4 regions of the Pseudomonas sp. GW821-FHT02H06 genome follow, and region 3 is predicted to be linked to each of the others. Evidence: predicted binding sites of a transcription regulator. Region 3 holds the regulator's gene; each other region holds the start of a gene.
What was found. The regulator FliA, encoded in region 3, starts transcription of late flagellar genes. The targets are predictions, from matches to a motif close to CTAAAGTTTNNNNNNNNNNNGCCGNTAA.

Region 1: the regulator FliA is predicted to act here: its motif matches at 5,016-5,043, upstream of AC07VF_RS09815 (Maf family protein).
Region 2: the regulator FliA is predicted to act here: its motif matches at 3,946-3,973, upstream of AC07VF_RS13275 (methyl-accepting chemotaxis protein).
Region 4: the regulator FliA is predicted to act here: its motif matches at 2,248-2,275, upstream of motA (flagellar motor stator protein MotA).

Annotation. Positions count from the first base shown of each region.
Region 1 covers NZ_JBWKVD010000004.1:319,394-327,123, forward strand. The annotation lists gene AC07VF_RS09805 (YhdP family protein) at 1-2,683, opposite strand, end outside; gene rng (ribonuclease G) at 2,874-4,331, opposite strand; gene AC07VF_RS09815 (Maf family protein) at 4,328-4,939, opposite strand; gene mreD (rod shape-determining protein MreD) at 5,190-5,681, opposite strand; gene mreC (rod shape-determining protein MreC) at 5,681-6,823, opposite strand; gene AC07VF_RS09830 (hypothetical protein) at 6,904-7,041, opposite strand; gene mreB (rod shape-determining protein MreB) at 7,058-7,730, opposite strand, start outside.
Region 2 covers NZ_JBWKVD010000007.1:15,169-22,898, forward strand. The annotation lists gene AC07VF_RS13255 (flavin reductase family protein) at 78-686, shown strand; gene AC07VF_RS13260 (aldehyde dehydrogenase (NADP(+))) at 768-2,348, opposite strand; gene AC07VF_RS13265 (hypothetical protein) at 2,490-3,194, opposite strand; tRNA gene AC07VF_RS13270 (tRNA-Met) at 3,633-3,709, opposite strand; gene AC07VF_RS13275 (methyl-accepting chemotaxis protein) at 4,141-6,198, shown strand; gene AC07VF_RS13280 (class I SAM-dependent methyltransferase) at 6,346-7,002, shown strand; gene ychF (redox-regulated ATPase YchF) at 7,126-7,730, opposite strand, start outside.
Region 3 covers NZ_JBWKVD010000017.1:126,384-134,113, reverse strand. The annotation lists partial or broken gene AC07VF_RS22595 (flagellar biosynthesis protein FlhA) at 1-1,516, shown strand, start outside; gene flhF (flagellar biosynthesis GTPase FlhF) at 1,528-2,871, shown strand; gene fleN (flagellar synthesis regulator FleN) at 2,990-3,823, shown strand; gene fliA (RNA polymerase sigma factor FliA) at 3,820-4,563, shown strand; gene AC07VF_RS22575 (chemotaxis response regulator CheY) at 4,805-5,179, shown strand; gene AC07VF_RS22570 (protein phosphatase CheZ) at 5,199-5,987, shown strand; gene AC07VF_RS22565 (chemotaxis protein CheA) at 6,132-7,730, shown strand, end outside.
Region 4 covers NZ_JBWKVD010000005.1:219,666-227,395, reverse strand. The annotation lists gene rsgA (small ribosomal subunit biogenesis GTPase RsgA) at 1-134, shown strand, start outside; gene motB (flagellar motor protein MotB) at 268-1,323, opposite strand; gene motA (flagellar motor stator protein MotA) at 1,327-2,178, opposite strand; gene AC07VF_RS11045 (HDOD domain-containing protein) at 2,392-3,927, shown strand; gene AC07VF_RS11040 (rhodanese-like domain-containing protein) at 3,974-4,789, shown strand; gene asd (archaetidylserine decarboxylase) at 4,842-5,711, shown strand; gene AC07VF_RS11030 (cyclic-di-GMP receptor FimW-related protein) at 5,998-7,730, shown strand, end outside.

The sequences.
Region 1 (7,730 bases), on a different contig from region 3:
CAGCCATGGCTTGCCAGGGCGCGATGTCCAGCTCCGACAACGAGCCGCGAACACGCAGCCCCTTGCTGTCCGGCACGATCGCACCGCCTTCACCGAGGAACAGCTCGCCACGTCCGTCGCCGAATTTACCCGGTGGCGACGCGAACGCCAGATTGGCGATATTGCCGTAGCCGACGTCGATACGCCGCTCCGGGCCTTGCAGGTTCATGCGGAAATCGGTGTCGCGCGTCTCATCAACGGTTTTGCCGAAAGGAGCCGGCAGATCCACCGCCAGCCCTTTCAGGTCCGAGTTGATCTGCAGCTGGCTGGCGTTGCCGCTCAACGTCAGCTGCAGCTGATAGGGCAGATCCCCCGAAATCGGCAGCGGCTGCGTCACGCCCAGCCAGTCGGTCAGGCGCTTGCTGGCGATCTGGCTGCTGGCGGTGATGCGCGTCACCGGCGCCCCCGGTTTGCCTTCGGCGAAAATCTCGGCGTTCACCGGCTTGTCGAACGCAACGGCCTTGATGTTCTTGCCGCTCAGGCCTTTGGTGTAATCGAAGCGGAAGTCACCGCGCAGCTGCGTCAGCTCCAGCACCGGATCGGCGAGCTTGAGCCGCGCGCTGTCGGTACTGAAATCCATCACGACCTTGGGATCCTGTCCCTTGACCAGCGGAATATCCAGATTGAGGTGCCCCTGCAACGGCCCTTCCGCCTGCCAGCCGGCGAAGGTCTGGGCGGTGCCGATTGGCGCTTCCTGGAGAATCTTCATGCCGTCCTGGAGGCTGCCTTTCAAGTCACTGTCCACCAGCAGATGGCTGGACTGGCCCGCAGGGACGTGTGGAATGTCCACCGCGACATTGCTGACCTGGGTGTTCAGCAGCTGACCTTTGGTGGCCCGAATGCGCACGCCGCTGTTTTCGACGAACACATCACCGTCGACATTGTTCAGCTGCGGCCAGCCCGGTTGAAAGGCCAGGCTCGCGTTGCGCACCTTGAAGAACAGGCTGATGACCCGCGCCACGTCAGGCGCGTCCTTGTTGATCGAGCCCTGATACTGGAAGAAACCCTGATCGACTTTGCCGCCCAGAATCGCAGTGCGCAGCCATTGATCGAGGGCCGGGCTGAGCACGGCGGGCAGGTACTTGGAGGTGTAGCGACCGTCGCCGTCGACCAGCCCGACGCGCAGGTCCATGTAGTCTTCCTGGCTGTGATCGAAGTGCAGGCGAATGAGGAAATCGCTGGCGATGTTGCCCTCCTCCCCCGCGACCTTGATGTACGGCGCAATCAGCGTGAAGCCCTGATCGTCCAGCGACCAGGTCAGCTTCGCATTGGCGTGACGGTACTTCCATTCGTTACGGAAGATCGGGTCCAGGTGCAGCATGAAATCGTCGGTGTCCAGGCGCAGTTCGCCCTGGCCCAGATCTCCGCTGATGGCCCCGCTGACGTTCCCCGCAGCCGGCGCGCCGTGGTAGGCGTCGAAACCGACCTTGTCCAGGTTGGCGGCGAAGCTCAGCCGCTTGGGCGCTTCGGCTTGCGGCCGATAATCGAGCAGCACGTTGCGCAGCCCGCCGGTGACTTTCAGCCGGTCCACCGCCACCATGACCTGGTCGGGCAACGGCGCCAGTGAGTCGAGCAACGGCGTAATGGGCGTCAGATCAAGCCGGTCAGCCTGGACGTGCCACAGTTCTTCGGCGTCAGCCGTGGCGGCGGTCTGTTGCAAGTGAATGCGGCTTTCCCAACGCTTGCTGTTCAGGTCCATCGCCAGCGAGTCGAGGGTGGCGCTGAAGCCTTTTTCGTCGCGCTTAAACCAGGCGTTGAGGGCCAGGTTGTCGATGCTCGCGGGTTTGCGGTCGGCGTAGGCGCCTTTGAACTGCGGCGCATTCAGCCGCACCGCGGCACTTTGCAGATTGCCCTTGCCCCAGTTCAGCCACACCTCACCGCCGGCCTTGAGATTCTGGATCTTCCAGTCGCGGGTGAGGCTCTTCGGCAGCCACTTCGACCAGTCGCTTTGCGGGAGGCTCAAGTACGCTTCGGCCGCACCGTCGCGCCACTCATGGGCGCGCACGGTAGAACGAACGTTCAGCGACAGCGGCTGGCCGTCAGACAGGTTCAAGCGGGCGTCGAGGCGCTGGTGCACGCTGCCGGTCTTCAGCGTCAGGCTTACATAGGTCAGCGTCAGGGGCGACTGGTTATAGGCCTGCAAAGTGATCTGGCTGTCGAACAACGACAGGTGCGAGACCATCTGCATCTGAGTGAGGATTTTCTCGGGATCGGTGACCTGATCAGGCTGTACGGGCAGGCCTTGCAGTGCCCAGTGGCCGTTCTGGTCTTCTTTCAGGCCGAACTGCAGCCCGTCCAGCTCAAGCCGTTCGAGGCGCACTTCACGGGTCCGCAGGCTGGCGAGCAGGTCAGGCATGGCCCGCACGTGATCCAGCCGAACGGCGCTGCCGCCCTCGCCGATCATTACGTCACGGGCGACGAAGATAGGGGCGAAGCCGCTCCAGCTGCCTTCCAGCCGACCGATGCTCACCGGCATGCCCAGCGCGGTCTGCGCTTTGGCTTCCACGTCGGCACGGTATTCGGCCACCATCGGGACCAACTGACGCCCGACGCTCACGTACAGCGCGACCAGCACCACGAAAAGGGCACACAGACTCAGGCCCCAACGGGTTAGCACAGCCAGAAACCGGGTCAGACGCTCCATGTCGCTGCGCCTCCGCAAAAACGGCCTGCATATGGCATCCGGCCCAATCGTGCAGGTGCGGGTACGTCCAGGTTGTGCTCAATCGCCACGCGTTGTTCTCTTTGGACGGCATCCGTTCCGTCTGCCTCAAGGGCACTGTTTTCTGTCTTCAACTGCACCGCCACTCGGCAGCACGGCGCATCACGCACTCTCAGAGCAGCACGACGTCATATTGTTCCTGGGAGTACATGGTCTCGACCTGAAAACGAATGGTTCTGCCGATGAACACTTCCAGTTCGGCCACGTTGCCGGATTCTTCGTCAAGCAGCCGGTCGACCACCTTCTGATTGGCCAGCACGCGATAACCCACCGCCTGATAAGCGCGGGCTTCACGCAGGATCTCGCGGAATATCTCGTAGCAGATGGTTTCCGGGGTCTTCAGCTTGCCACGGCCCTGGCAACTGCTGCACGGCTCGCACAGCACTTGCTCCAGACTTTCCCGGGTGCGCTTGCGCGTCATCTGCACCAGACCCAGTTCGGTGATGCCGATGATGTTGGTTTTCGCGTGATCGCGCTCGAGCTGTTTTTCGAGGGTCCGCAGCACCTGGCGCTGGTGCTCGGCGTCTTCCATGTCGATGAAATCGATGATGATGATGCCGCCGATATTGCGCAGCCGCAGCTGTCGGGCAATGGCAGTCGCCGCTTCAAGATTGGTCTTGAAGATGGTCTCTTCGAGGTTGCGATGGCCGACGAACGCGCCGGTGTTGACGTCGATGGTGGTCATGGCTTCGGCAGGATCGATCACCAGATAACCCCCGGACTTGAGCGGCACCTTGCGGTCCAGCGCACGCTGAATCTCATCCTCGACGCCATACAGGTCGAAGATCGGCCGCTCGCCGGGGTAATGCTCAAGACGGTCGGCGATTTCCGGCATCAGCTCGGCAACGAACTGGGTGGTCTTCTGGAAGGTTTCGCGGGAATCGATGCGGATCTTCTCGGTGCGCGGGCTGACCAGGTCGCGCAAGGTGCGCAGCGCAAGACCGAGGTCTTCGTAGATCACGCTGGCCGGGCTGATGGTTTTGATCTGCTCGCCAATCTGGTCCCAGAGCCTGCGCAGGTAGCGGATGTCCATCATGATCTCGTCGGCGCCTGCACCCTCGGCCGCCGTACGCAGGATAAACCCGCCCTTCTCCTTGATCCCTTCCTTGGCGACGCAATCGCTGACCACTTGTTTCAGGCGCTCGCGCTCGGCTTCGTCTTCGATTTTCAGGGAAATGCCGACATGGGCCGTGCGTGGCATGTACACGAGGTAGCGCGACGGAATCGACAGTTGAGTCGTCAGCCGTGCGCCTTTGCTGCCGATCGGGTCTTTGGTGACCTGCACCACCAGACTCTGGCCGTCGTGGACCAGCGAGCTGATGGTCTCCACGGCCGGCCCTTCGCGCATGGAGATTTCCGAGGCGTGAATGAACGCCGCGCGGTCCAGACCGATGTCGATGAACGCCGCCTGCATCCCAGGCAGCACGCGCACGACCTTGCCCTTGTAGATATTGCCCACGATCCCGCGACGCTGGGTGCGTTCGACGTGCACCTCTTGCAACACCCCGTTCTCAACGACCGCCACGCGCGATTCCATGGGCGTGATGTTGATCAGAATCTCTTCACTCATGACTTGTCACCTTCCGGGCGTTGCCAACAGGGTATGCCGAAACGCTGGAGGATTTCTGCGGTTTCGCACAAGGGCAAACCGACCACGGCGGAATAACTGCCACTGAGGTTTTCCACAAACACCGCGCCCAGGCCTTGAATACCGTAGCCGCCGGCCTTGTCGCAGGGCTCGCCGCTGGCCCAGTAACTGCGGGCCTCGTCCTCCGGGATCGCCCGGAAACGGACACGGCTGGCGACGGTTCGGGTTTCGCAGCGCTCTTCATGGACCACGGCGATGGCGGTCAGGACTTCGTGTTCTCGGTTCGAGAGTGCGGCAAGCATCGCCAGCGCCTCGGCCTCGTCCGCCGGTTTGCCGAGGATGCGGCCGTCGAGGACCACGGCGGTGTCGGCGCCGAGGACGCAGGCGGTAGGGTACGCAGGATCGTTGGCGAGCTGCAGCAGGCCGGCGTCCGCCTTGCCACGGGCCAGCCGCAGGACGTACGCGGCAGGGGTTTCGTTGGCCAGAGGGGTTTCGTCGATGTCAGCGCTAAGGGTCGTGAACGGCACGCCGATCTGGGTCAGCAGCTCACGACGGCGCGGGGAGCCGGAGGCAAGAAGAAGTTGAGGCATGGGACGTCTCCGTGTCGTTGATCACAAGCGTAGCCTTGGTGCAGACCGCTGACGTGATGGTGGTCACACCGGCGTCTTCCCGGCTGAAGCCGGTCCCACTAAAGCATCGCATTCATCCTGTGGGACCGGCTTTAGCCGGGAAAGCATCGGGTGTCACACCGCAGAACCGATGGCGCCCATACCGGCCTCTTCCCGGCTGAAGCCGGTCCTACTGAGACAGACCGCAGCCGGTCCCACTGAATGGTGTTGCTCAGTTGATCTTCAACCGCAAACGCAATCCGCGCAGGCCGTAGCTGACCCATGGCCAGAGCAATGCGCTGACCAACGCCGGCAACACCAGCGCCAGGGTCGGCTGACGGTTGCCGGTCAGGGCGCTGAGCCATAGCTGTACCAGCTGCGCGAGGCCGAAAATCACCAGGATCACCAGGCACTGCTGCCACATCGGGAACATCCGCAGACGCTGCTGCAACGACAGCACGAGAAAGGTAATCAGCGTGAGGATCAATGCGTTCTGCCCCAGCAACGTGCCGTACAGCACATCCTCGGCCAGCCCCAGCATCCACGCCGTGACCATGCCGATCTTGTGCGGCAACGCCAATGCCCAGAAGGCCAACAGCAGCGCCAGCCACAAAGGCCGAAATATTTCCATGAACTGCGGCAGCGGCGAAACGCTGAGCAGCAGGCCGATGGCGAAGGTCAGCCAGACCACCCAGCCGTTTCGTGCGGGAGCATGACGCGCCATTATTCTTCCCTCTCGCGTGGAGCGGCCGGGGTCGCAGCAGGTGTCGCCGGTCGGGTAGCGGCAGGCTTTGCCGCAGGTTTGGCGGCCGGCTTGCTGGTCGCGGGCTTGGCAGCCGTGGTCGCCGCCGGTGCGGTGGTTGCCGGAGCAGGCGAGCTGTTGGCGTTGGCAGGCGTCGACGAAGAACTGTGCCCGGCCGGTTTCGGCACGGTGGCCGGAACCACCGCTTTGTTCGGCGTGGCGGCAGGCGCGGCACCCGGCACAGTAGCCGATGGCACTGCCGACGGATCAGCCGCCTGACGATCAAGGGATTCCTGCTGCTGGGCGGCGTCGGCAGCGCGCTCTTCAGGGGAACGGCCGTCGGAGAACACCAGCAACAGATAACGGCTGCGGTTCAGCGCGGCCGTCGGCACCGCCCGCACGATGGCAAAGGGCTGGCCGGAGTCGTGAATCACTTCCTTGACCGTCGCCACCGGGTAACCCGCCGGGAAACGCTGACCCAGGCCGGAACTCACCAGCAGATCGCCTTCCTTGATGTCAGCGGTGTCGGCCACATGGCGCAGCTCAAGGCGTTCCGGATTGCCGGTGCCACTGGCAATCGCGCGCAGGCCATTGCGGTTCACCTGCACCGGAATGCTGTGGGTGGTGTCGGTCAGAAGCAGCACGCGGGACGTGTACGGCATCAACTCGACCACTTGACCCATCAGCCCGCGTGCGTCAAGCACCGGTTGACCGAGGACCACACCGTCGCGCTCACCCTTGTTGATGATGATGCGATGGGTAAACGGGTTGGGGTCCATGCCGATCAGCTCGGCGACTTCGACTTTCTCGTTGACCAGCGCCGACGAATTCAACAACTCGCGCAAGCGCACGTTCTGCTCGGTCAGGGCGGCCAGCTTTTGCAGGCGGCCTTGCAGCAGCAGGTTCTCGGTCTTGAGTTTTTCGTTTTCGGCGGCGAGTTCGGTGCGGCTGCCAAACTGGCTGGCGACGCCCTGATACAAACGCTCGGGCAGATCGGCAATCCAGTAAGACTGCATCAGCACCAGCGACATCTGACTGCGGACAGGCTTGAGCAGGGTGAAACGCGCGTCCACGACCATGATGGCCACAGACAGCACGACCAGCACCAGTAGACGGACGCCCAGGGACGGGCCCTTGGAGAAAAGCGGTTTAATGGGCCGCTCCTTCCAGAGATGCGTGCAGAGGTGCTTGAGTGTGGCTGTGCTTATTCATGCGACATGAAACCGGCCTGATGCGGGTTGATGGAAATGCAGGGCGTCAGACTTGCAACATCGCTGCGCGACGTCAACAGGTCGGACACGAACAGGCAGCACGGTGAGGTGCTGCCCGTTAAGCGCAACATGCTGCGTTCCGGCGACTTATTCGCTGGAGAGCAGGTCCATGGTGTGCTTGTCCATCATTTCCAGCGCACGACCACCGCCACGCGCGACGCAGGTCAGCGGGTCTTCGGCAACGATTACCGGCAGACCGGTTTCCTGGGCCAGCAGCTTGTCGAGGTCACGCAGCAACGCGCCACCACCGGTCAGCACCAGACCGCGCTCGGCGATGTCCGAAGCCAGCTCTGGCGGAGATTGCTCCAGCGCACTTTTCACGGCCTGAACGATGGTTGCGAGGGATTCCTGCAACGCCTCCAGCACTTCGTTGGAGTTCAGGGTGAAGGCACGAGGGACGCCTTCGGCCAGGTTGCGGCCGCGTACGTCGACTTCACGCACTTCGCCGCCCGGGTAGGCCGTGCCAATTTCCTGCTTGATGCGCTCGGCAGTGGATTCGCCGATCAGGCTGCCGTAGTTGCGACGCACGTAAGTGATGATCGCTTCGTCGAAACGGTCGCCACCGACACGGACGGATTCGGCATACACGACGCCGTTCAGGGAGATCAGCGCGATCTCAGTGGTACCGCCACCGATGTCGACGACCATCGAACCGCGGGCTTCTTCGACCGGCAGGCCGGCACCGATGGCCGCAGCCATCGGCTCTTCGATCAGGAATACTTCACGTGCACCGGCGCCCAGCGCGGATTCACGGATCGCA
Region 2 (7,730 bases), on a different contig from region 3:
CTGCGGAGGGTGGCGTATCCCCGGCGCGATAAACCCTGTAGTTTTCGATCACTTTTCTCTTTGTCAGGATGATCCCCATGAGCGCTTCCCACCGGCGTCCGGTACCCCTCGCCAAATGCTATCGCCTGCTCAACCACGGCCCGACTGTACTGATCAGCGCCGCTCACGAGGGTCAGCGCAACATCATGGCGGCAGCGTGGGCGATGCCGCTGGACTTCCAGCCACCGAAAGTCACGGTCGTCCTGGATAAGTCGGTGTGGACGCGGCAGTTGCTCGAAGACTCGGGCACGTTCGTGATCAACGTGCCGACCCTCAGCCAGATCGATATCGTCGAAACGGTCGGCTCGACCTCAGGGCTGGAGATCTCCCAGGAGCAGGGCCTGGATAAATTCAAGGCTTATGGTCTGGAGACCTTCGCAGGCTCCCACGTTGAAGCGCCGTTGCTGGAAGGCTGCGCGGGCTGGCTGGAGTGCCGATTGATTCCCGAACCGCACAATCAGAGCGCACACGATCTGTTCATCGGCGAAGTGGTCGCAGCGTGGGCGGATGAACGCGTGTTTTCCGAAGGGCACTGGCATTTCGAGGGGCATGACGCGCTGCGCACCCTTCACCATGTGGCGGGCGGGCATTTTCTGGTGATCGGCGATGGCGTGGATGGCAAGGTGCTGCAGCGGTCCGCTGACTGACCCACGTCCGGCTTGGAAGGCGCGCCCCTTGGTGGAAGGGGCGCGGTGAAGCAGCTTTAAGTGGCCGGACGTGGATGCACCTCAGTCCTTCGACAGTTCGCCGTTCACAAGACGCCAGGTCTTCAACGGATTGCTGGCTTTCAACGCAGGGGGCAGCAGCGAGTCCGGCACGTTCTGATAACAGACAGGCCGCAGGAAGCGATCAATAGCGGTCGCGCCCACCGAGGTGCTGCGGCTGTCGGAAGTGGCCGGGAACGGTCCGCCATGGACCATCGAATAACTCACTTCGACGCCGGTGGGGAAGTCGTTGAACAGAATCCGTCCCGCCTTGCGCTCCAGAATCGGCAGCAGCGCCTGAGCAGTTGCCTCATCGCCATCGTCAAATTGCAGGGTTACGGTCAGTTGCCCGTCGAAGCTGGCGGCGACTTTCTGCAGATCGGCGACGTCGGTGCAGACGATCAACAACGCGCTTGGCCCGAAGTTCTCGTCTTCCAGCGCAGGGTTGGCGAGGAAGGTGGCCGAGTCGGTACGGAAGAAGGCGGGGCGGGCCTGGAATGAACCTTCGGCCTCCTGACCCTCCGCCACCAGCGTCACGCCGGATGCGCTGTGCAGATTATTCAGCCCGTTGCAGTAAGCGCCGTGTATGTTCGGCGTCAGCATCGTGGTCGGCAGTTTCTCGGACAGCGCCTTGGCCGAAGCCGACACGAACGTTTCCAGCGCGTCGCTTTCCAGTGCCAGCAGAATGCCGGGGTTGGTGCAGAACTGCCCCGCGCCCATGACCAGCGATTCGACAAAACCTTTGGCGATGGTTTCGGCGCGGGCCAGCAAAGCGGCCGGCAGCAGGAACACCGGGTTGATGCTGCTCATCTCGGCGTACACCGGGATCGGTACCGCACGCGCTTGAGCCGCTGCCACCAGTGCCAGACCGCCACGGCGGGAGCCAGTAAAGCCCACGGCTTGAATCAACGGGTGGCTGACCAGCGCCTGGCCGACAGCAATGTCTTTGTCGATCAGTAACGAGAACACGCCTTCTGGCATGCCGGTGTCGCGCGCGGCTTTCTGGATCACGCGCCCCACCAGTTCGCTGGTCCCCAAGTGAGCCGGGTGCGCCTTGACGATGACCGGGCAACCGGCCGCCAACGCTGAGGCGGTATCGCCGCCCGCAACCGAGAAGGCGAGGGGGAAGTTGCTCGCACCGAACACTGCCACCGGACCAAGGCCGATGCGCCGCAGACGTAAGTCGGCGCGAGGCAGTGGCTGGCGCTCTGGCAGCGCGGTATCGACCACGGCACCGTGCCAACGCCCATCGCGCAGCAGGCTGGCAAACAGTTTGAGCTGATTGACCGTACGCATCCGCTCGCCTTCAAGGCGCGGCTTGGGCAGGCCGCTTTCGACATGCACGCGTTCGGTGAGCACATCGCCCAGATCGAGAAGACCTTGGGCGATGGCCTCAAGAAAGGTGGCGCGTTGGTCGTCACTCAGTTGTCGATAACTGTCGAACGAAGCTTCGGCCAGTTCGCACGCGGCATTGACGTCTTCCAGCGTGCTGGCGCCAAACGAAGGTGTCAGGGGTTCACCCGTGGTGGCGGCGAGGGCGAACACCTCTCCGGCCTGGCCACGCACAGCACGTTGTCCGATGATCGTTTCACCAAGAATCTGCATTGCTCAACACCTCTCGAGGGCGGCGACCGTCAGTGGGTACCGCTGTGGCCAGCCTCTGAGGTTACATCATGGCGCTACGATCGCCACCGGTCCTGGTGTTGAGCTTGCCGCCCGGCTTAGGGCCGAGCGTCTTGCTGCCGCTTATTGCTGAACGGCGCTGAATCCTTCGAACGCAGTTTGCTGCTGGATCGCGCTGACGATGTTCTTGCGCGTGGCGGGCTGCTGGTTGCCGTCCTTGTCCACGAACACTTCGCTCTGCAGTTCGGCCTCATCGCCTTCACCCACGAACGAGAACCCTAGGAATTCAAAGGCTTCGCGGTCCATGTTGGCTTTCGAGCGTGGCGTGCGCAGGGGCAGGGTGACGCTGGCGCCGTCCTTGCTGATGACGAAAACCTCGGCTTCCTTCTTCGGCCGTGTCGCTTTGCCCTTGCCGCCACTGGGGTTGCTGACCGCTTGATGGGTCTGGTTCAGCACCTTCAACGCCAAGCTGTAGACAAGCTCCTGAAAACTCGGATCGTCTTTATAGCTGGAGAGAATCCGGCTGATCGGAAACTTCGCGCTCAGGTCTTCGAGCGCGGCCATGTCGGCGGCTTCGGCGTCCTTGAGCTGTTTAAGCTGACCCATCAGCGCGTAGGCCTGGTCGTCGTCGAATCGGTCATGGGCGGCGCGTATGGCCAGGCGCAGATCGCGAATCTGGTCGCTTTCCTTCGCGCTCTGGAAGGCGTCGAGCACCATCTCGCTGATGGTTTTGGCCTGTGGCACGTGTTGTGAAAGATTGATGGCTTCTTCGTAGGCTTGCTTCGACGACACGGCGTTTGCCGCCGGATCGGTATGGGAATCAGACATTGAACATCCACTGCTTCGTTAACTGGGGTTGAGGCGCGAAAAGCTCGGGGCGTTTCGAGGGGCGTAATCTATTGGACGAGGGCGCGGTTGTCACGGATTGCCGCTTGCACCCGGACCACAGGAAGATTGGCGTTGGACGCCTCAGACTAGACCACAGCATCAAAAAGCCCGGCAATTGCCGGGCTGGTCTTATACGCAGGTCCCGCCTTTGTGGTGAGAGCCCGTCCCGCCTGTCGGATGGGTGCCTTTCGGACACGCCGACGCGGAGAGTGAAACGATGGAAAGCAGAGCGACCAGTCCAGCGATAGCGATCTTTTTCATATAGCCTCCGTGCACTGCGAGATGCAGTACAGGGCTATCGGCGTTTTGGGATCCCACTTTAGCCACCGAACGCCAGAAACAACAAAGCCCGCACAAGGCGGGCTTTGTTGAGGTACTTGGTGGCTACACAGGGACTTGAACCCCGGACCCCAGCATTATGAATGCTATGCTCTAACCAACTGAGCTATGTAGCCAAGTGGCGCGCATTATTCGCTCAGATCGGAGATGTGTCAAGCGTCTCTTTGAAAAAATTTATCCACACGATCAATCGGTTAGCCTCGCGGCCATTCAGCCATTCCTCATCCCTGCACGTCGGTGACAGTTTCTAACTCGGCGCTGAGTGCTTTTGCCCCACTTTCGCGCACCCATCCTGCACCGTCCTCGGGCTCGTGCCCGGTTTGATGGCTTCGTGCTATCGGTCCGGTTCTTGCTTATGCCTGCCGCAGCGCTGCCGTTATAGATGAAAGCGGCAGCAGATTTCGATAGGCCCAAACGCGTCCCTTGTTCAAAAGATGGGCGGTTATCGTTTTCAAAACACAGACATGGCATTTTGCCGGTAAGAATGTAAGGCAGCGCAGCGACGATCATTTGTCATGCAGCGTTTGTCGGTGAGGAGTAGTCGGCTATGCAGAGTCTTTTGTCGCCAGGCATCCGCCTGCTCGGACGTCTCGGGTTCGCACGCAAGTTTCAGGTGCTCTTCTTTCTGTTTATTTTGCCGCTGGCCGGCAGCCTGTGGATGATCGGCCAGGATTACCGCAGCAAGCTGGCGGTGATTTCTCAGGAGCAAGCCGGCGTGCGCCAGCTCATGGCGCTTGATGCGCTGGATGTGCAGCTGACGGCCCAGCGCAACCGCGCCGCGCGCTGGAAGGCGGCCGACATTCTTCATGATCCAACGCCGGCCGCGAAGGCAGCCATGGGCGCGCTGGATGCTGCGAACCCTGACCTGAACCGGTCCCTGGCTTCCCTGGGTGATGAACTCAAGGCACAGAACGCCAGCGCGGACATCATGACCCGGTATCAAGCGCTGCAGGCCTCGGTCAAAGGCATGGATTCGGAATCCTTGCGGGCGGTCGGCTGGTGGCCGGACGGCTACGACCGCTTCACATCCGCTCTTACAGCGCTGCAGAGCCTGCGCGAACAGATCGCCATGGACAGCGGCTTGATCCTAGACCCCTGGCTTGAAACCTACTTGCTGATGCAGATCGCGACGCAGCAGGCGCCGGACCTTGTCGAGCGGGTAGGGCGCATGGCGAGTATCGGCCAGTCGTCGATCGCGTCCGGACAGTTCTCGTTGCAAAGCCGTCTTCAGATGCGCGACCTGCGCAGTCGCATCGGCGACGCCCGCGATCAGTTGGTCAAAGCAGTAGGCTCGCTAAAAGCAAAGGCTTACCCGGGTATGGAGGTCTGGACGCGTCAGTATGAAGACAGTCTTCAGCGCCTCGATACCGAACTGAAAGTGCTCGACGACGGTGTGTTCGGCGGCAGCATCAAGCTCGACCCGGCCGGCTTCGAACGCAGCGTCGATAACGTCAGCGACGGACTGGCGGCCCTGCGCAAGCAGTCACTGTCTTCACTCACCAGCCGGCTCGATTATTACCATGAACAGGCTACTCAGCAGTTTGTGCCGGTGGCCGCGATATTCAGCATTCTCGCGCTCGCGGCGCTGTACCTCTTCATGTGCCTCCAGGCGTCGATTCAGCGCAGCGCCAAAGGCATCACGACCTTGGCCGAGTCCCTGCGTGACGGCAACTTGTGCGTCGAGGTCGCCGTTGAAGGGCGTGACGAACTGGCTGCCATTAGCACCGCGCTCAACGTTGCCGTGGTGCAACTGCGCACCAGTCTGCTGGGCGTCAACCACGAAACCCAGCAATTGGGCTCTGCGGTGCTAACCCTCAATGCGCAGTCCGGCAGCACGCTCAACGAAGTCGAAGATCAACAACAGCAGATCAGCCAGATTGCAGCGGCGGCTACTGAGCTCGCCGCGACTTCCATGGGCGTTGCCCGCAGCTGTGAAGCGGCGTCCGGCAGCGCTCAGGCCACCCGACGCATCGCCGAGGACAGCAGCCGCGACAGTCAGCGCACCACCGCGAGCATTCAGCAGTTGAACCAGAAACTCACCGACACCGCCAACGCGCTGAGCAAGGTCAGCGAGCAGGGCCAGCAAATTCAGTCTGTGGTCGACACCATTCGCGGCATCGCCGAACAGACCAATCTGCTGGCGCTCAATGCCGCCATCGAGGCGGCGCGTGCGGGCGAGCAGGGCCGTGGCTTCGCCGTGGTCGCTGACGAAGTGCGCAGTTTGTCCCAGCGGACCCAGGCGTCGACCGCGCAAATTGCCGGGACCGTGGACAGCTTGCGCTCGACCGTCAGCCAAGCCGTCAGCCTGATGGAAGCGGCGTGTGGCCAGGCGGTGAGTGATGCGCAGTCGGTGACCGGGCTGGGCGAGCGGCTGGAAGAGATTGCCAGCGCCGTGCAGATCGTCACCGACACGCTGGCGCAGATCGCCACCGCGGTTGAAGAGCAGGCCGCAACGGCGGACGAGGTCAGTGGCAACATCCAACAGGTGGATCAGGCTGCAGGCCGTCTGCTGGACGGCGCGCGTGCGGTCAATCAGGCTGCAGACACGCTGACCAAAGGCAGCCGGGCCTTGAGCGACAACACCGCGAGATTCCAGCTGGGGTAAGCCGCGCAAGCAAGGCACGAGGGCGATCGGCGCGCACGTTTTCACGGGCGCGCATGGGGTGTGGGTTGAAAGACGAAAGCCAGGCGACGTATAAGATTTGTCGCTTTCTCACCGTATTTCGATACCCATCGCCGTAGGGATTTTTCCATGACCGACAGCAGTGCCGCGGGTGCGGCGGTTTATTCGCCCCTGACGTTAGCGTTGTACGACGCGTGGGTGCTGGGCATTTCCAACCGGTATGCCTGGAGTTGCCCGACCGATGACGTGCTGTTGCCGTTCTTCCGCGCCAACGTACGTGCTCATCATCTGGATATTGGCGTCGGCACGGGTTACTACCTGGCGAAAGCCAAGCTGCCGCCGAACACCCGAATCACCCTGATGGACCTCAACCCGAGCAGCCTCGCCGCCGCCAAGCGCAGGATCGGCCGGCCAGACACGCGCACCCTCCAGCATGACGTGATGACGCCGATACCCGGAAACGAGCGTTTCGATTCGATATCGCTTTTTTACCTGCTGCATTGCCTGCCAGGCCCGCTGGACGCCAAGGCGGCGATCTTCGCTCACCTCAAGCACAACCTGAACCCGGACGGCGTACTGTTTGGCTCAACGATTCTGGGGGACGAGGCGGGTCACAATGGCTTTGGCCGCAAGCTGATGGCGGTCTACAACAAGAAAGGCATCTTCGGAAACAGCCACGACACCCAGGCCGGTTTCGAAGCGCATTTGCGCACGCATTTTCGCGATGTGACGCTCAAGCGTGAAGGCGTCGTTCTGCTGTTCCGCGCAGCACAGCCGATTGTCTGAGCTGCACCGAGGCAGGCGGGCGTTGCTGACAGATACAAAGCGCTGAAAGCAAAAAGCCCGCGAATCACTGAGTGATACGCGGGCTTTGATGTTCAACGGGGTTCGTGGAGGTCCACGCGCGCGTTAGACGTTGAAACGGAAGTGCAGAACGTCACCGTCCTTGACGATGTAATCCTTGCCTTCCAGGCGCCATTTGCCCGCTTCCTTGGCACCGGCCTCACCCTTGTACTGGATGAAGTCGTTGTAGGCGATGCACTCGGCGCGGATGAAGCCTTTTTCGAAATCGGTGTGGATCACACCCGCAGCCTGTGGCGCGGTAGCGCCGACGCGGACGGTCCATGCACGCACTTCTTCGACGCCGGCAGTGAAGTAGGTCTGCAGGTGCAGCATTTCGTAGCCGGCACGGATCACGCGGTTCAGGCCAGGCTCTTCAAGGCCCAGGGCCTCCAGGAACATGTCCTTTTCTTCGCCGTCGTCGAGTTCGGCGATTTCCGCTTCGATCTTGTTGCAGACCGGCACCAGCATGGCGCCTTCTTCTTCAGCGATGGCGCGAACCACGTCCAGGTGCGGGTTGTTCTCGAAGCCGTCTTCAGCGACGTTGGCGATGTACATGACCGGTTTGGTGGTCAGCAGATGAAAGCCCTTGATGACGGCTTTCTCATCGGCGCTCATGCTCTTCATCAGGCTGCGCGCAGGTTTGCCCAGTGTGAAGTGAGCGATGAGTTGCT
Region 3 (7,730 bases):
CCGCGGCGACGCCATCGCCGGCCTGCTGATCCTCTTCATCAACCTCATCGGCGGCATGCTGGTGGGCATCCTGCAACACGGCATGAGCTTCGGCGACGCGGGCAAGGTCTACGCGCTGCTGACCATCGGTGACGGTTTGGTGGCGCAATTGCCATCCCTGCTGCTGTCCACCGCCGCCGCGATCATGGTGACCCGTGCTTCCGGTTCGGAAGAAATGGGCAAGCTGGTCGGTCGGCAGATGTTTGCCTCCCACAAGGCGCTCGCCGTATCCGCCGGCATCATGATCGTCATGGGCCTGGTCCCGGGCATGCCGCACTTCTCCTTCATCAGCCTCGGTCTGGTGGCCGCCGGCGGCGCCTACCTGCTGTGGAAGAAAGAGAACCAGGTCAAGCTGGCTGCCGTGCAAGAGGTCAAGCGTCAGCAAGAGCTTTTGCCATCGCCGACCCGCGCGCAGGAATCCAAGGAACTGGGCTGGGACGACGTGACCCCGATCGACATGATTGGCCTGGAAGTCGGCTACCGCCTGATTCCGCTGGTGGACCGCAACCAGGGTGGTCAATTGCTGGCGCGGATCAAGGGCGTGCGCAAGAAGCTCTCTCAGGAGCTGGGCTTTCTCATGCCGACCGTGCACATCCGCGACAACCTCGACCTGGCGCCCAGCGCCTATCGCCTGACCCTGATGGGCGTGACCCTGGCCGAAGCCGAGATCTACCCGGACCGCGAACTGGCCATCAACCCCGGTCAGGTGTTTGGCAGCCTCAACGGCATCACTGCCAAAGACCCGGCGTTTGGCCTGGAGGCCGTGTGGATCGAAATCAGCCAGCGTGCCCAGGCGCAATCCCTCGGTTACACCGTGGTGGACGCCAGCACCGTGGTGGCGACTCACTTGAACCAGATTCTCTACAAACACTCTCATGAATTGATCGGCCACGAGGAAGTCCAGCAATTGATGACCCTGCTGGCCAAGGGATCGCCAAAACTGGCGGAAGAACTGGTCCCGGGCGTGCTGTCGCTGTCGGCGCTGCTGAAGGTGCTGCAGGCGTTGCTTGCCGAACAGGTGCCGGTTCGCGATATCCGCTCCATTGCAGAAGCCATCGCCAACAACGCTGCGCGTAGTCAAGATACCGCCGCGCTGGTGGCTGCCGTACGGGTCGGATTGTCCCGCGCAATCGTCCAAAGCATTGTCGGCATTGAGCCGGAGCTGCCTGTGATCACCCTTGAGCCAAGGTTGGAACAGATATTGCTAAATAGTCTGCAGAAGGCAGGTCAGGGTCAGGAAGAAGGCGTTCTCCTCGAACCGAGCATGGCTGAGAAACTTCAGCGCTCGTTGATCGAAGCGGCGCAGCGTCAGGAGATGCAGGGGCAGCCGGTTATTTTGTTGGTCGCAGGTCCGGTTCGCGCCATGTTGTCCCGCTTTGGACGGTTGGCTGTACCGAATATGCATGTTTTGGCTTACCAGGAAATTCCTGACAATAAGCAAGTCACCATCGTAGCGACTGTCGGGCCTAACGGCTGAGGTAGTGAGTCATGCAAGTTAAGCGTTTTTTCGCCGCCGATATGCGACAAGCCATGAAACTGGTTCGCGATGAGCTGGGCGCTGAAGCCGCCATCATCGGCAACCGGCGGATCGCTGGCGGCGTGGAACTGACCGCCGCCCTGGACTACAAGCTGTCTGCGCTGGCCCCGCGTGTGCCGAACATCGAACTCGAAGACGAGCTGCGCAAGACTCAGTCGCTCATCGTCACTGCTCAGGCTGAGCTGACCCACCGCAGCGAGCTGGACACTGTCGCCAACCGTCAGTTGTTCGCCGGCCTTGCGATGGATGACAGCAAGCAGATCGAACCGACGCTGGAAGAACCGTTTCGCCCGTCCGTCCACGCCGCAGTGGCCGCCGAACGCGCCGAGCGCAACGCCGAGCCGGGCGTTGGCGACCGCGCCTACGAAGCGATGCGTTCCGAATTGAACGGCCTGCGCGAACTGCTGGAAGTCCAGCTGGGCTCGCTGGCCTGGAACCAGCTGCGAGACGGCCGTCCGCAACAGGCCAATCTGTGGCGCCGTCTGCAACGGGTCGGCCTTTCCGGCCCGCTCTCCCGCGACTTGCTGGCGATGGTCCCGGACTCCAACGATCAGGCTCACACCTGGCGCATGCTGCTGGCCCATCTGGCCCGCATGATTGCCACGCCGGACGTCGAGCCACTGGAAGAGGGCGGTGTGATTGCCATGGTCGGCCCTGCCGGCATGGGCAAAACCACCACGCTGGCTAAACTGGCGGCCCGATATGTGTTGAAATACGGCGCGCAAAATATCGCGCTGGTGAGCATGGACAGTTTCCGCATTGGCGCTCAGGAGCAACTGAAAACCCTGGGCCGGATCCTCAATGTACCGGTCACCCACGTCGACCCGGGCCAGTCCCTGGCACAGGCGCTGGAGCCGCTGTTGCGCAAGCGCGTGGTGTTGATCGACACCGCCGGCCTGCAAGCCAGCGATCCGGCCCTGCGTCTGCAACTGGAAACCCTCGCCGGGCGTGGCATCAAGGCGCGCAACTACCTGGTGCTGGCGACAACCAGCCAGAAGCAGGTGCTGTCAGCGGCTTATCACAGTTACAAACGTTGCGGCCTGGCCGGGTGCATCCTGACCAAGCTCGACGAAACGGCCAGCCTGGGCGAAGTGCTCAGCCTGGCCGTGACACACGAACTGCCTGTGGCCTATCTCACCGATGGCCCACGGATACCGGATGATCTGCATTTGCCGCGTCGGCACCAATTGGTGAGCCGGGCTGTCAGCGTGCAGATGCAGGAGGAGCCAAGCGAGGAAGCGATGGCGGATATGTTTGCGGATCTTTATCACAGCACCGGCAAGCGCGCGGGCTAGGTGAAGAAAATGACAGTGGAATTTTCCTGCATCGATGGTCTGCCAGGCATTGTTCAGACACTGAACGTGCAGCCCGACATGTGGCTTAGGTCTAAGCAAGACAAGGTAAACAATTAACATGGGCAGCATGCATCCCGTACAGGTTATCGCGGTGACCGGTGGCAAAGGTGGCGTAGGCAAGACCAACGTTTCAGTGAATCTTTCACTGGCACTGGCCGAGCTGGGACGTCGCGTCATGCTGCTGGACGCCGATCTGGGTCTGGCCAACGTCGACGTATTGTTGGGTCTGACCCCCAAACGCACCCTGGCTGATGTCATCGAAGGGCGGTGCGAGCTGCGCGATGTCTTGCTGCAAGGCCCGGGCGGTGTACGCATCGTGCCGGCGGCATCAGGCACCCAGAGCATGGTCCACCTGACCCCGGCGCAGCATGCCGGGCTGATTCAGGCGTTCAGTGACATTGGCGACAACCTCGATGTGCTGGTCATCGATACCGCCGCCGGCATCGGCGAGTCGGTGGTGAGCTTCGTCCGCGCGGCCCAGGAAGTGCTGCTGGTGGTGTGCGACGAGCCCACATCGATCACCGACGCCTATGCCCTGATCAAACTGCTCAACCGCGATTACGGCATGAACCGCTTCCGCGTCCTGGCCAACATGGCCCAGAGCCCGCAGGAAGGGCGTAACCTCTTCGCCAAGCTGACCAAAGTCACCGACCGTTTTCTCGACGTGGCCCTGCAGTATGTGGGCGCCGTGCCGTACGACGAATGCGTACGCAAGGCCGTGCAGAAACAGCGCGCCGTGTACGAAGCGTTTCCGCGTTCCAAATGTGCCCTGGCGTTCAAGGCCATCGCGCAGAAAGTCGACACCTGGCCGCTCCCGGCGAACCCGCGCGGCCACCTGGAATTTTTCGTAGAACGCCTCGTGCATCAAACCAGCGCAGGGCCCGTCTCATGACAGCAAGTGGCTATCGCATGTACAGCAAATCGTCCAAAGACTCCCAGTATGAGCTGATCGAGCGTTATGCCCCGCTGGTCAAACGAATCGCCTACCACTTGCTGGCGCGTCTGCCGGCAAGCGTGCAGGTCGAGGATTTGATCCAGGCGGGCATGATTGGCTTGCTCGAAGTCTCGACCAAATACGACTCCACCAAAGGGGCCAGCTTCGAGACGTACGCGGGTATTCGTATCCGTGGTGCGATGCTCGACGAAGTGCGCAAGGGGGATTGGGCGCCGCGCTCGGTCCACCGCAACACGCGCATGGTCAGTGACGCGATTCGTGCAATCGAAGCAAAAACCGGCCGTGACGCTAAAGATCACGAGGTTGCTGCCGAACTTGAAATGAGTCTCGACGATTACTACGGGATTTTGAACGATACCCTGGGCAGCCGCCTGTTCAGTTTCGACGACCTGTTGCAGGACGGCGAACACGAAGGGCTGCACGAGGACGGCGCGAGCCAGTCCCTCGAACCGTCGCGGGATCTGGAAGACGAGCGCTTCCAGGCTGCGCTGGCCGAGGCCATTGCCAACTTGCCCGAACGTGAACGCCTGGTGTTGTCGCTGTACTACGACGAAGAGCTGAACCTCAAGGAAATCGGTGAGGTCCTGGGGGTCAGCGAGTCGCGGGTCAGCCAGTTGCACAGTCAATGCGCGGCGCGGTTGCGCGGTCGTCTTGGCGAGTGGCGCGCACGTTCGTGAATCAGGCGCAGGCCGCGAGGCCTGCGTGTTGCGTGTAAGACCGGCTGTGCAAGACGTGAGCGGGAAGCAAATGAGACACGGCAGGAGTCGGTCGAACCGGGTCGTAGATGATCCGGTTTCGCTGCGCTTGTTCCGGTCGATTCAACCCCCTCTTGATGTTCGGCGCAGCCGGTATTGATTGAACGCGCGTTCAGGTGCTGAACGCGTTAAAGACTGCTTGGAGGTCGAATTGGACAAGAACATGAAAATCCTCATCGTTGATGACTTCTCAACGATGCGGCGGATCATAAAAAACCTGTTGCGTGACCTTGGGTTCACCAACACGGCCGAAGCAGATGACGGACTCACCGCATTGCCGATGCTGCAAAGCGGCGCTTTTGACTTCCTCGTCACTGACTGGAACATGCCGGGCATGTCCGGCATCGACCTGTTGCGTCAGGTGCGTGCCGACGAGCGTCTGCGCAGCCTGCCGGTGCTGATGGTCACTGCCGAAGCCAAGCGCGAGCAGATCATCGAAGCCGCTCAGGCCGGTGTGAACGGCTACGTGGTGAAGCCGTTCACCGCGCAAGTGCTCAAAGAAAAAATCGAAAAGATATTCGAGCGCGTCAATAGCTGATGTCCGCTGCGAGGGCGCTATGGATTCCAAAGATTCGACAATGGGTGACTTTGAGTCAACCCTGAAGAAACACGCACAAGAGCTGGTCGCGAGCCTTGAAAAGGGCAAGTTCGGCGACGCTGTGCAACTGATCCATGAGCTTAACCAGACCCGCGACCGCGGCCTGTATCAGGAAGTCGGCAAACTGACGCGCGAGCTGCACAGCGCGATCGTCAACTTCCAGATCGACCCGAACATGCCGCAGGCCGAGGAGGTCTCCCAGATCACCGACGCCACCGAGCGGCTGTCGTACGTCGTCAGGCTGACTGAAAACGCGGCGAACCGGACCATGGATCTGGTAGAGCTGAGCACGCCGTTGATGCACGGGCTCACTGAAGACGCCAAGTCGTTGAGCGCCGATTGGGGACGCTTCATGCGCCGCGAGATCAGCGCCGAAGAGTTTCGTGATCTGGCCCGCCGCGTCGATGTGTTCCTGACCCGCAGCGAGAAGGAGACCACCGAGGTCTCTGCGCACCTGAACGACATCCTGCTGGCTCAGGATTACCAGGACCTCACCGGTCAGGTGATCAAGCGCGTGACCACGCTGGTCACGGAAGTCGAGCGCAATCTGCTCAAGCTGGTGCTCATGGCGAGCCAGGTGGACCGCTTCGCGGGCATCGAGCACGACCAGGAAATGTTCCGTCAGCAAAAAGAACAAGAAAAACTTCACTCCAAGGGTGAAGGTCCGCAGATTCATGCCGATAAACGTGAAGACGTTGTATCCGGACAGGATGATGTTGACGATCTGCTATCCAGCCTCGGATTCTGATTCGGTCATTCTGTCTCGGACTTCAGGTTTTCTGTGAAAGTGGCTGCTGGACCCGCGCGCCAATGCTTCGACGAAAGCAATGCGCGCAGGCCGTCAGTGCAGCCTCCGGATCGGTTTGACGGTTAATTTTAGGAGCACCCCCCAATGAGCTTCGGCGCCGATGAAGAAATCCTTCAGGATTTTCTGGTAGAGGCCGGCGAGATTCTCGAGCTGTTGTCAGAGCAGTTGGTCGAGCTGGAAAGCCGGCCTGACGATGCGGACCTGCTCAATGCAATTTTTCGCGGTTTTCACACTGTAAAAGGGGGCGCCGGCTTCCTCCAGCTCAACGAGCTGGTTGAATGCTGTCACATCGCCGAGAACGTGTTCGACATCCTGCGCAAGGGTGAGCGTCGCGTCGACTCGGAGCTCATGGACGTGGTGCTCGAAGCACTCGACACCGTCAACAGCATGTTCGGTCAGGTGCGCGAGCGCTCTGCCGTCACTCCGGCCACGCCTGAATTGCTGGCCGCACTGGCACGCCTGGCCGAGCCAGCCTCGGCAGAAGAAATCGCGGCGGCACCGGTGGTGGTTGAAGAGCCGGTCGCTGAAGCGCCGTCCGAAGACATCACCGATCTGGAATTCGAACAGCTGCTGGATTCGCTGAACGCCGTCAAGGCGCAAGCGGCAGGTGCTCCTGCACCGGCTCCGTCTGCGCCTGTTGCCGCGGCACCCGTTGCAGCAGCGCCGGCAGCAGCGGCTTCCGCTGCACCGGCTGGCACGGCGGCCAGCGATGAAATCACTGACGCCGAATTCGAATCACTCCTCGATCAGTTGCATGGCAAAGGCCAGTTCGCCGTTGATGCGGTGCAACCGCCGGCGGCTGTGACGCCGTCTGCCGCACCGGCCAGTGACGAAATCACTGACGACGAATTCGAGTCGCTGCTGGATCAGTTGCACGGCAAAGGCTCGTTCTCGCCGGACGCCGTCGGCGCTGCGGCTCCTGGCACTGCGGCACCTGCTGCCGCTGCACCTGCCGCTCCGGTTGCGCCCTCCGCTGCGTCGAAAGCCGCTGCGTCGGACGAGATCACCGACAACGAATTCGAAGACCTGCTGGATCAGTTGCACGGCAAAGGCAAGTTCGAACCTGCCGTGGCTGCCGGTGCAGCTGCAGCGCCGGCCGCAGCGTCACCGGCCAAGAAGCCCGAGCCCGCCAAAGCCGAACCGGCCAAAGCGACGCCTGCTGCTGCGGCGCCGGCCAAAGCTGCACCCGCTGCTGCTCCGGCACCAGCTCGCGCTGCTGCTCCGGCGCCTAGCGAAAAACCGCCGTCTGAAGCGGAAACCACCGTGCGCGTCGACACCGCGCGGCTGGATGAAATCATGAACATGGTCGGCGAACTGGTGCTGGTGCGTAACCGCCTGGTCCGCCTGGGCGCCAACAGCGCCGATGAAGCCATGTCCAAGGCCGTGTCCAACCTGGACGTGGTCACCGCTGACCTGCAGACCGCGGTCATGAAGACCCGCATGCAGCCGATCAAGAAAGTGTTCGGTCGCTTCCCGCGACTGGTTCGCGATCTGGCGCGTCAGTTGAAGAAAGAAATCAGCCTTGAACTGGTGGGTGAAGAAACCGACCTGGACAAGAACCTCGTCGAGGCCCTGGCCGACCCGCTGGTCCACTTGGTGCGCAACGCGGTCGATCACGGTATCGAGTCGCCGGAAGAGCGCGAGGCGTCCGGCAAGTCCCGGAACGGTCGTGTGATTCTGGCC
Region 4 (7,730 bases), on a different contig from region 3:
GCTTCCGCGACTGCAAACACGACCGCGAACCCGGTTGTGCGTTGTTGCAGGGCCTTGCAGACGGACGCGTGCAGCAGCAGCGCATGAACAGCTATCGCTCGATCATCGCGAGCTTGCCGGAAAGCAGTTATTGATTCAGCGGTAGTGGCCAATCCGATTCAGGCCTTCCCGGCTGAAGCCGCTCCTACTGACTGCGGGCCCGTTGAATGAAACGCGCACACAAAAACGCCGCGATCATCGCGGCGTTTTTGTGTCTGCAACCCAGTATCAATTCTTGGTGTCGTCGATCTTCAACTGGCCCTGATCGAAGATGTTCAGTTTCTGCCGGATCTCGTGGGGCTGGGCATAAGCCTGTGGGTCAACGGCAGGTGTGGAAGTGGACGCCCCCGGCTGATTGGCCGGCGCTGCAGCGCCAGGTACAGGCGATGGCGCAGGAGCTCCTGGTGCATCCGGGGTTTGCGGTGCTTCGCCTGAATTCTGCGCGCCTTCGATCCGCTGCTGCGCTTTCTTGGTCATCACCACAATGTCGATGCGACGGTTGATCGGGTTTTGCGGGTGCTCCTTGTCATACAGTGCCGAAGACGCATAACCCACTACGCGCGCCACCTGCTGATCCGGATATCCTCCCGCGACGAGCGCCCGGCGTGCGGCATTCGCTCGACCGGAGGACAGCTCCCAGTTACCGAAGCCATTGTTACCAACAAAGGGCGTCGCGTCGGTGTGTCCGCTGATGCTGACTTTGTTCGGCACGGCTTTGATGGTGTCGGCCATGGCCAGCAAGATGTCTTCGAAATACGGTTTGAGCTTCGCGCTGCCGATGTCAAACATCGGGCGGTTTTCGGCGTCCATGATCTGGACGCGCAAACCGTCCTGAGTGATCTCGAACAGAATCTGGTCCTTGAACTTCGCCAGTTGCGGATTCTCGTTGATCTTGGTCTGCAACTCTTGCAGCAACATCTCCAGACGGTCCTGCTCGACCTGCTCGGCGGCGGCATCCTGTTGGTCTGCATCAACGGGCACGCGATCCGGCGCAGGCGTGGATTGCACTTCCGGGTTGAGCGTCTGGTTAGGGGACATTTCCGGCGAACCGCCCAGGTCAATCACATAGGGCGAGCCGCTGTCGGAAAAACCGACCGGGTCCTTGAAGTAACCGGCGATGGCGAGCAGTTGCTCGGGGGTGGCCGACGACATCAGCCACAGCACCAGGAAGAACGCCATCATCGCCGTCGCGAAGTCGGCAAAGGCGATTTTCCAGGCGCCGCCGTGATGCCCCCCGCCGTAGCGCTTGACGCGCTTTATGATAATCGGCTGATTATTTTCCATGGATCAACGACCGCGGACAGCTTGTTCCAGCTCGCTGAAGCTGGGGCGATGGGCCGGATACAGAACCTTGCGACCGAACTCCACGGCCAGCGAAGGCGGCACGCCGGACGCTGACGCTACGAGCGAAGCCTTGATCGATTCATAGACGTTCATTTCTTCCTTGGCATCGTGGGCCAGGGAAGTGGCCAACGGACCGAAGAAACCGTACGCCGCGAGAATACCGAAGAACGTACCGACCAGCGCCGCACCGACGTGCATACCGATCGCCGCTTTGTCGCCGGAGCCCAGGGAGGCCATGGTCACAACGATACCCAGTACCGCAGCAACGATACCGAAACCCGGCATGGCGTCGGCGACACCGGTCACTGCGTGGGAAGGATGCTCGAGCTCTTCTTTCATGCTCAGCAGTTCCATGTCGAACAAGCCTTCCAGCTCGTGGGGCGCCATGTTGCCGGAAGACATGATGCGCAGGTAATCGCAGATGAAAGCGATCATGCGGGTGTCTTTGAGCACGCCAGGGTATTTGGCGAAAATCGGGCTGTTCTCGGGCTCTTCAATGTCGCCTTCGATGGCCATCATGCCTTCGCGGCGACTCTTGTTGAGGATCTCGTAGACCAGGCCCAGCACTTCGAGGTAGTAGCCGTGGGTGAACCGGGTGCTGAACATCTTCAAGGACTTCTTGATGACCAGCATGGTCATATAGCCCGGGTTGGCTTGCAGGAATGCGCCCAGCGCCGCACCGCCGATGATCATGACCTCGAAAGGCTGGATCAACGCAGCGATCTGACCGTGGGACAGTACGTATCCGCCGAGAACGCTCGCGAAAACGACGATGATGCCGATAATTTTTGCCATAGGTAGAGAATACTTACTGAGTCGGGTTCATGGTCATTGTGCGAGAAGCGCTTGAAACTCTTGTCCTGCTTATCGGCATGAATGCGCCAGACTATAGTCAGATCACAGGAAAATGCTGACCGATGCGTGGCGCAGGACGTTGCGTCCATGAGGGCCAGCATGATGCCAGTACCCGACATTGATCAAAACCTCCCAGCCGTACGGGTGTTGTGAATGCAATCAGATAAAGCTACTTCGCTCCCTGTTCCGCGCACCCTCGATACCTGGATAAAGCAGCTCGACAGCATCGCCTTGCCGGTGCCAGCGGTGGCGTATCAGCGCGTGCAGGCGGCATTGACCGACAGCCGCCGCTCGCTGCGCGATATTGCCGATCTCATGCAGGACAGCCCGGCGCTGGTGCTCAACGTTTTGCGCGAAGCCAACCTGAACAGCCCCGCCACGGCTCAGCCTGCGGAGAGTCTTGAAGTCGCCATCAACCGCCTGGGTCTGGCGCGTACCGAGGCGCTGCTGGCGCGGTTGCCGAGTGTCGATGCACGGGATATCCCCATGGCGCTGCGCCAGATACAACTGATCAGTCAGCACGCCATGCAACAGGCTTACGGCCTGTTCGCCAATCAACTGGCCCGGCTGTGGCAGGACATCCATCTGGGCAGCCTGCTGTTTCTCTCGCCCCTCTGGCCGTTGGCGCTGGCCCACCCCAAACTGCTGGAAGAATGGGAATTGCGGGTTATCCACAAGGGCGAATCTGCCAAGACCGTGGAGCAGGCACTGTTTGGCGTGCGGCTGGTGCGTTTGTGTCAGGGGCTGGCGCAGCACTGGCGCTTGCCGATCTGGGTGACCCAGGGCTACGAACTGCTGACCTCCCAGCAACGCAATCTGGTGAAAGTGTTGCGCATCGCCCATAGCAACAACGACCCACTCAAGCAGCAACAGCAACTCGACGCCGATCTGCCGCTGCGGCGCTGGCTTAACCAGCCCGCCAATACAATTCTGCTGGCCAACGGCCTCGCGCTGTCGGCGCACCAGGCCTGGGAAACGCCGCATAACCTGCGCTGGCAATTGCTGACCAGCCTGTATCTGCAACAGTCACTGGATCATCTCCAGCAGCAGGTTCACCAGAATGCGGCGGCCAGCGCTCGCCAGCATTCCGGCCTGGATATCTGGCACCCGGCGCAGGCTTTGCTTTGGCCGTGGAGTGCACGACGAGTACATAAAGGCTTGCTGCCTGCCCCGCCCCCCTCGCCCGACGCCTTGCAGCTGTGGCGCAAGCACTGCGCCGATCTGTTGAAAGAGCCCGGCATTTTCATCAACGCGATACACCTGACCACCTGCGCCCGGGATGCATTGGTAGCCGCAGGCATGCAACGAGTGGTGTTGCTGATGACCGATCGCAAGACCGACAGCCTGCGCGTGCATCAGATCGCGGGCGTGGACAAGTCGGCCGCTGCGTTGCTGGTGCCCTACAAAGACAGCACCGTGCTGCAACGCCTGCTCGCCCAACCCACGCAATTGCGCCTGACACCGGCCAACAACGCTCAGTTCTCGGCGCTGCTGCCGCCGCAGCTGCGCAATCTGTTCAGCGGCGAAAACCTGCTGATTCGCTCACTGGCCAGCAATGGCCGTGTGGTGATGATGGTGGTGGCTGATCAGGGCGGGGGGCCGTTTTCCGAAGTGTCCGTCCAGGCGTTCGGAAAAACCGGTCAGTGCATCGAGAAAGCGCTGACCACCTTTAGCCATCGCAATGGCTGACGGCTGAGCTACAATTCGCAACCTTTTCGCGATCCGGAGACGCTAGATGTCTGCCTTTTCAAGCCTGCCGCTGGTCATCGAGCCCGCAGACCTGCAAGCACGCCTCAGCGCGCCAGAGCTGATTCTGGTCGACCTGACCAGCCCGGCCCGCTACGAGGCCGGCCACATTCCCGGCGCGCGATTCGTCGATCCGAAACGCACGCAACTGGGCCTGCCACCTGCGCCGGGACTGCTGCCCTCGCACACCCATCTTGAAGCGTTGTTCGGCGAGCTGGGCCACAACCCCGAGGCGGTGTACGTGGTCTACGACGACGAAGGCGGCGGTTGGGCCGGCCGCTTCATCTGGCTGCTAGACGTCATCGGACACAAAAAGTATCACTATATCGACGGTGGCCTGCTCGCCTGGCAGGCCGAAGGTCTGCCGCTGTCGTCAGAGGTGCCACAGGCAGTCGGCGGTCCGGTCTCGCTCACCTTGCACGACGAGCCCACGGCCAGCCGCGAATACCTGCAAAGCCGCCTCGGCGCCGATGACCTGGCGATCTGGGACGCTCGCGCGCCAACTGAATATTCCGGCGAGAAAGTCGTCGCCGCCAAGGGGGGTCATATTCCCGGCGCCGTGAACTTTGAATGGACTGCCGGCATGGACCAGGCACGCCACCTGCGCATCCGCAAGGACATGCCGCAGATCCTCAAAGACCTGGGCATTACCCCGGAGAAAGAAATCATTACCCACTGCCAGACCCATCATCGTTCGGGCTTCACCTATCTGGTGGCCAAGGCGCTGGGTTACCCGAGGGTCAAGGGCTACGCAGGCTCATGGGGCGAGTGGGGCAACCATCCGGACACCCCTGTCGAGAAATAATCGGCGCCCGACGTGGCATAAATCCGTATTCCCTTTTTCAAACGTTTTAGGAATCTTGATGAAACAGCGTCTGTTTATCCTTTTCCAGTATCTGCTTCCCCATCATCTGCTGTCGCAACTGGCGGGCTGCGTGGCCGAATGCCGCGTGCGCTGGTTCAAAAATGCCTTCACCCAATGGTTTGCGCGACGCTACCAGGTCGACATGTCCCAGGCTCAGGTCGAGGACATCACCGGGTACCCGCACTTCAACGACTTCTTCACCCGCGCCCTCAAACCGGCCGCGCGTCCACTGGACCCAACGCCGGGCGCGATCCTTTCTCCCGCCGATGGCGCGGTCAGCCAACTGGGCCCAATTGAACACGGCCGCATCTTCCAGGCCAAAGGCCATAGCTACAGCGTACTGGAACTGCTCGGCGGCGATGCGCGCCTGTCCACGCCGTTCATGGGTGGCGAATTCGCCACCGTTTACCTGTCGCCGAAGGACTATCACCGTGTTCACATGCCGCTCGCCGGCACCCTGCGCGAGATGGTCTATGTGCCCGGCCGGCTGTTCTCGGTAAACCAGACCACGGCGGAAAACGTACCGGAGCTGTTCGCCCGTAACGAACGCGTCGTGTGCCTGTTCGACACCGAACGCGGACCGATGGCCGTCGTGCTGGTCGGTGCCATGATCGTTGCCTCGATCGAAACCGTCTGGGCCGGTCTGGTCACGCCGCCGAAACGCGAGCTCAAGACTTTCCGTTACGACGAAGCCGCGCGCGCACCCATTCATCTGGAAAAAGGCGCCGAGCTGGGTCGCTTTAAACTGGGTTCTACGGCCATCGTGCTGTTCGGGCCCAATCAGGTGAAGTGGTCCGAGCTGCTGGCGGCCGGTTCTGCCGTTCAGATGGGTCAGGGCATCGCGCTGCCATTGCAGGCCTGATTCTTGCCTTAACTCTTACCCGAGAGGCGTGATGCTGTTTTTCTGGCGCGAACTGCTTTAAGCCGTCGCGCCACATCACGCTTAACCAGGGATTGCCGGGGCTGGGCGCAGGACAATGTGCCCAGGCTGCGACCGTTGCAGGATGCTGCTAAAGTCCAGTTGTCAGCGCTGTAGGAAACTTCGCTTTCAGTGGACGTAAACGTGCTCTTTTCGCTCGGCGAGGGTGCTTGCCCCCGGAGTTGGACGCCGCCGTTCAGTCCTGTCGTCGTTGGAGTTTGCCGGTCACATGAGTAATTTAAGTCTTCCACTGTTGTTGCGCGCACCTGTGCCGACGCAGTCGAGCCTGTCGTTCTGTGACGCGACGCCCAAAGACTTGAAGCGCTGGATCGCTACGCTGCCCAAGGCCAATCTCGGTGAAATGGCCCGCCAGCTCTATCAAGGGCTCGGCGAGCTGAACCAGTTGCTCACCCCCAGCGACAACCGCATGCAGCTCCTTGAACTGCTTCGCCCGGAAGTTTTTTTCGTGTGCAAGCATCTGGAGCGTCACTTCCTGAACCAGTCCGTGGTTCTCGAAGAGCGTCCGCGCAAGGTCGCCAATCTGTGCCAGGCCCTGCAAAACCACCTCGCCATTGGCTACAAACAGATCATCGCGCGGGTGGCCGTCAAGCTCAGCAAAGACCGCATCGGCCTGCTGACCACCGCCCTTCAGCGCGCGCTCAGCTGCCTGAACGGCCCGCTGATCCGCGCCAATCAGCTTTACTGCCCGGTGCAGGACGGCCTGTGGCTTGAGCTGCACCAGATCTATCAGATCGCCCGCCAGCATCAGTTGCACAACGTGCCCGTCGCCGACAGCCTCGCCCACAACACCCAGGCGATGACCGTTGAACAGACTTACGTCGTCGCGCTGCTGATGGGCTGCTCGCGCTGTAATCAGATGCGCCAGCACAACATCGGCAAGCTGGCAGAGGCGCTGGATGCGTGGAGCGCGATGGTCACGCTGCAGCAGCCGCTGGACAGCCACAGCCTGTACGCGGTGTCGCCGGGCACGGACACGGCGCCGCGCTATGCCGCGCTTTACGACGATGATCAGCGGCCGAACCTGCTCGGCATCGACCCCCGTCCCCTGTCGGCTGCTCTGGAACGCTACACCGAAACGCCTGTTGAAGAACGCTCGAAATCCGCACTGAAAGTGCCACCGGGGTTGTCCATCGACGTCCTCCAGCACCTTGCCGCTGCTTGGGGTGATGTGTCAGAACGTGCGTTTCAACGCACCCCGGGGCAAGGCACCCTCACCGTCTGCGTGGGCATGAGCGCTCTGCATTATTACGTCGGCGGCCAGCAGTCTTTCAGCGACCTGCTGCAAATGTCGACCCTGTCCAAAGTCGCCGAATACACGTTGCAGCCTTTGAAGCCGGCCAAGCATGATCCGTGGGCGGAGACGGCGGACGCGCAACGCAATGGCACGTCCGACAGCATGTTGCCGTTCGAGGAAATCGAATACAAACGTGATGACGCTGAAGGCAATGCGGCGTCCGACGGGCAAAAGAGTTTTCCAACGTACACGCTGCACATCGTCAATCACAGTCCGGGCGGCTACTGCCTGGCCTGGCCGAAGGAAGTCCCGGACCAGTTGCAGGCCGGTGAGATGATCGGCATTCAGGACCATGGGCACGGCTGGAGCATCGCGGTGGTCCGCTGGGTGCGGCAGGTCCGTGGCGGTGGCATGCAGATGGGTGTCGAACTCATAGCCCCTTTCGCTCAGGCATGTGGCATGCAACTGACCCGTGCCGAGCAGAGCAGTCAGTTTTTGCGCGCGTTGCTGTTGCCGGAAGTTCGCGCCATCGACGTGCCAGCGACGGTCATCGCTCCGCGCCTGCCGTTCGAGGACGGCTCCAAGGTGCTGATCAATACCAGTGGCGAACAGCGACGCGCGAGCCTGAGCAATCGTCGTGCGACGACGGGCAGCTACAACCAGTTTGAGTATCAGATTCTTGAAGGACCGAAGAAGGTTGCGACGCC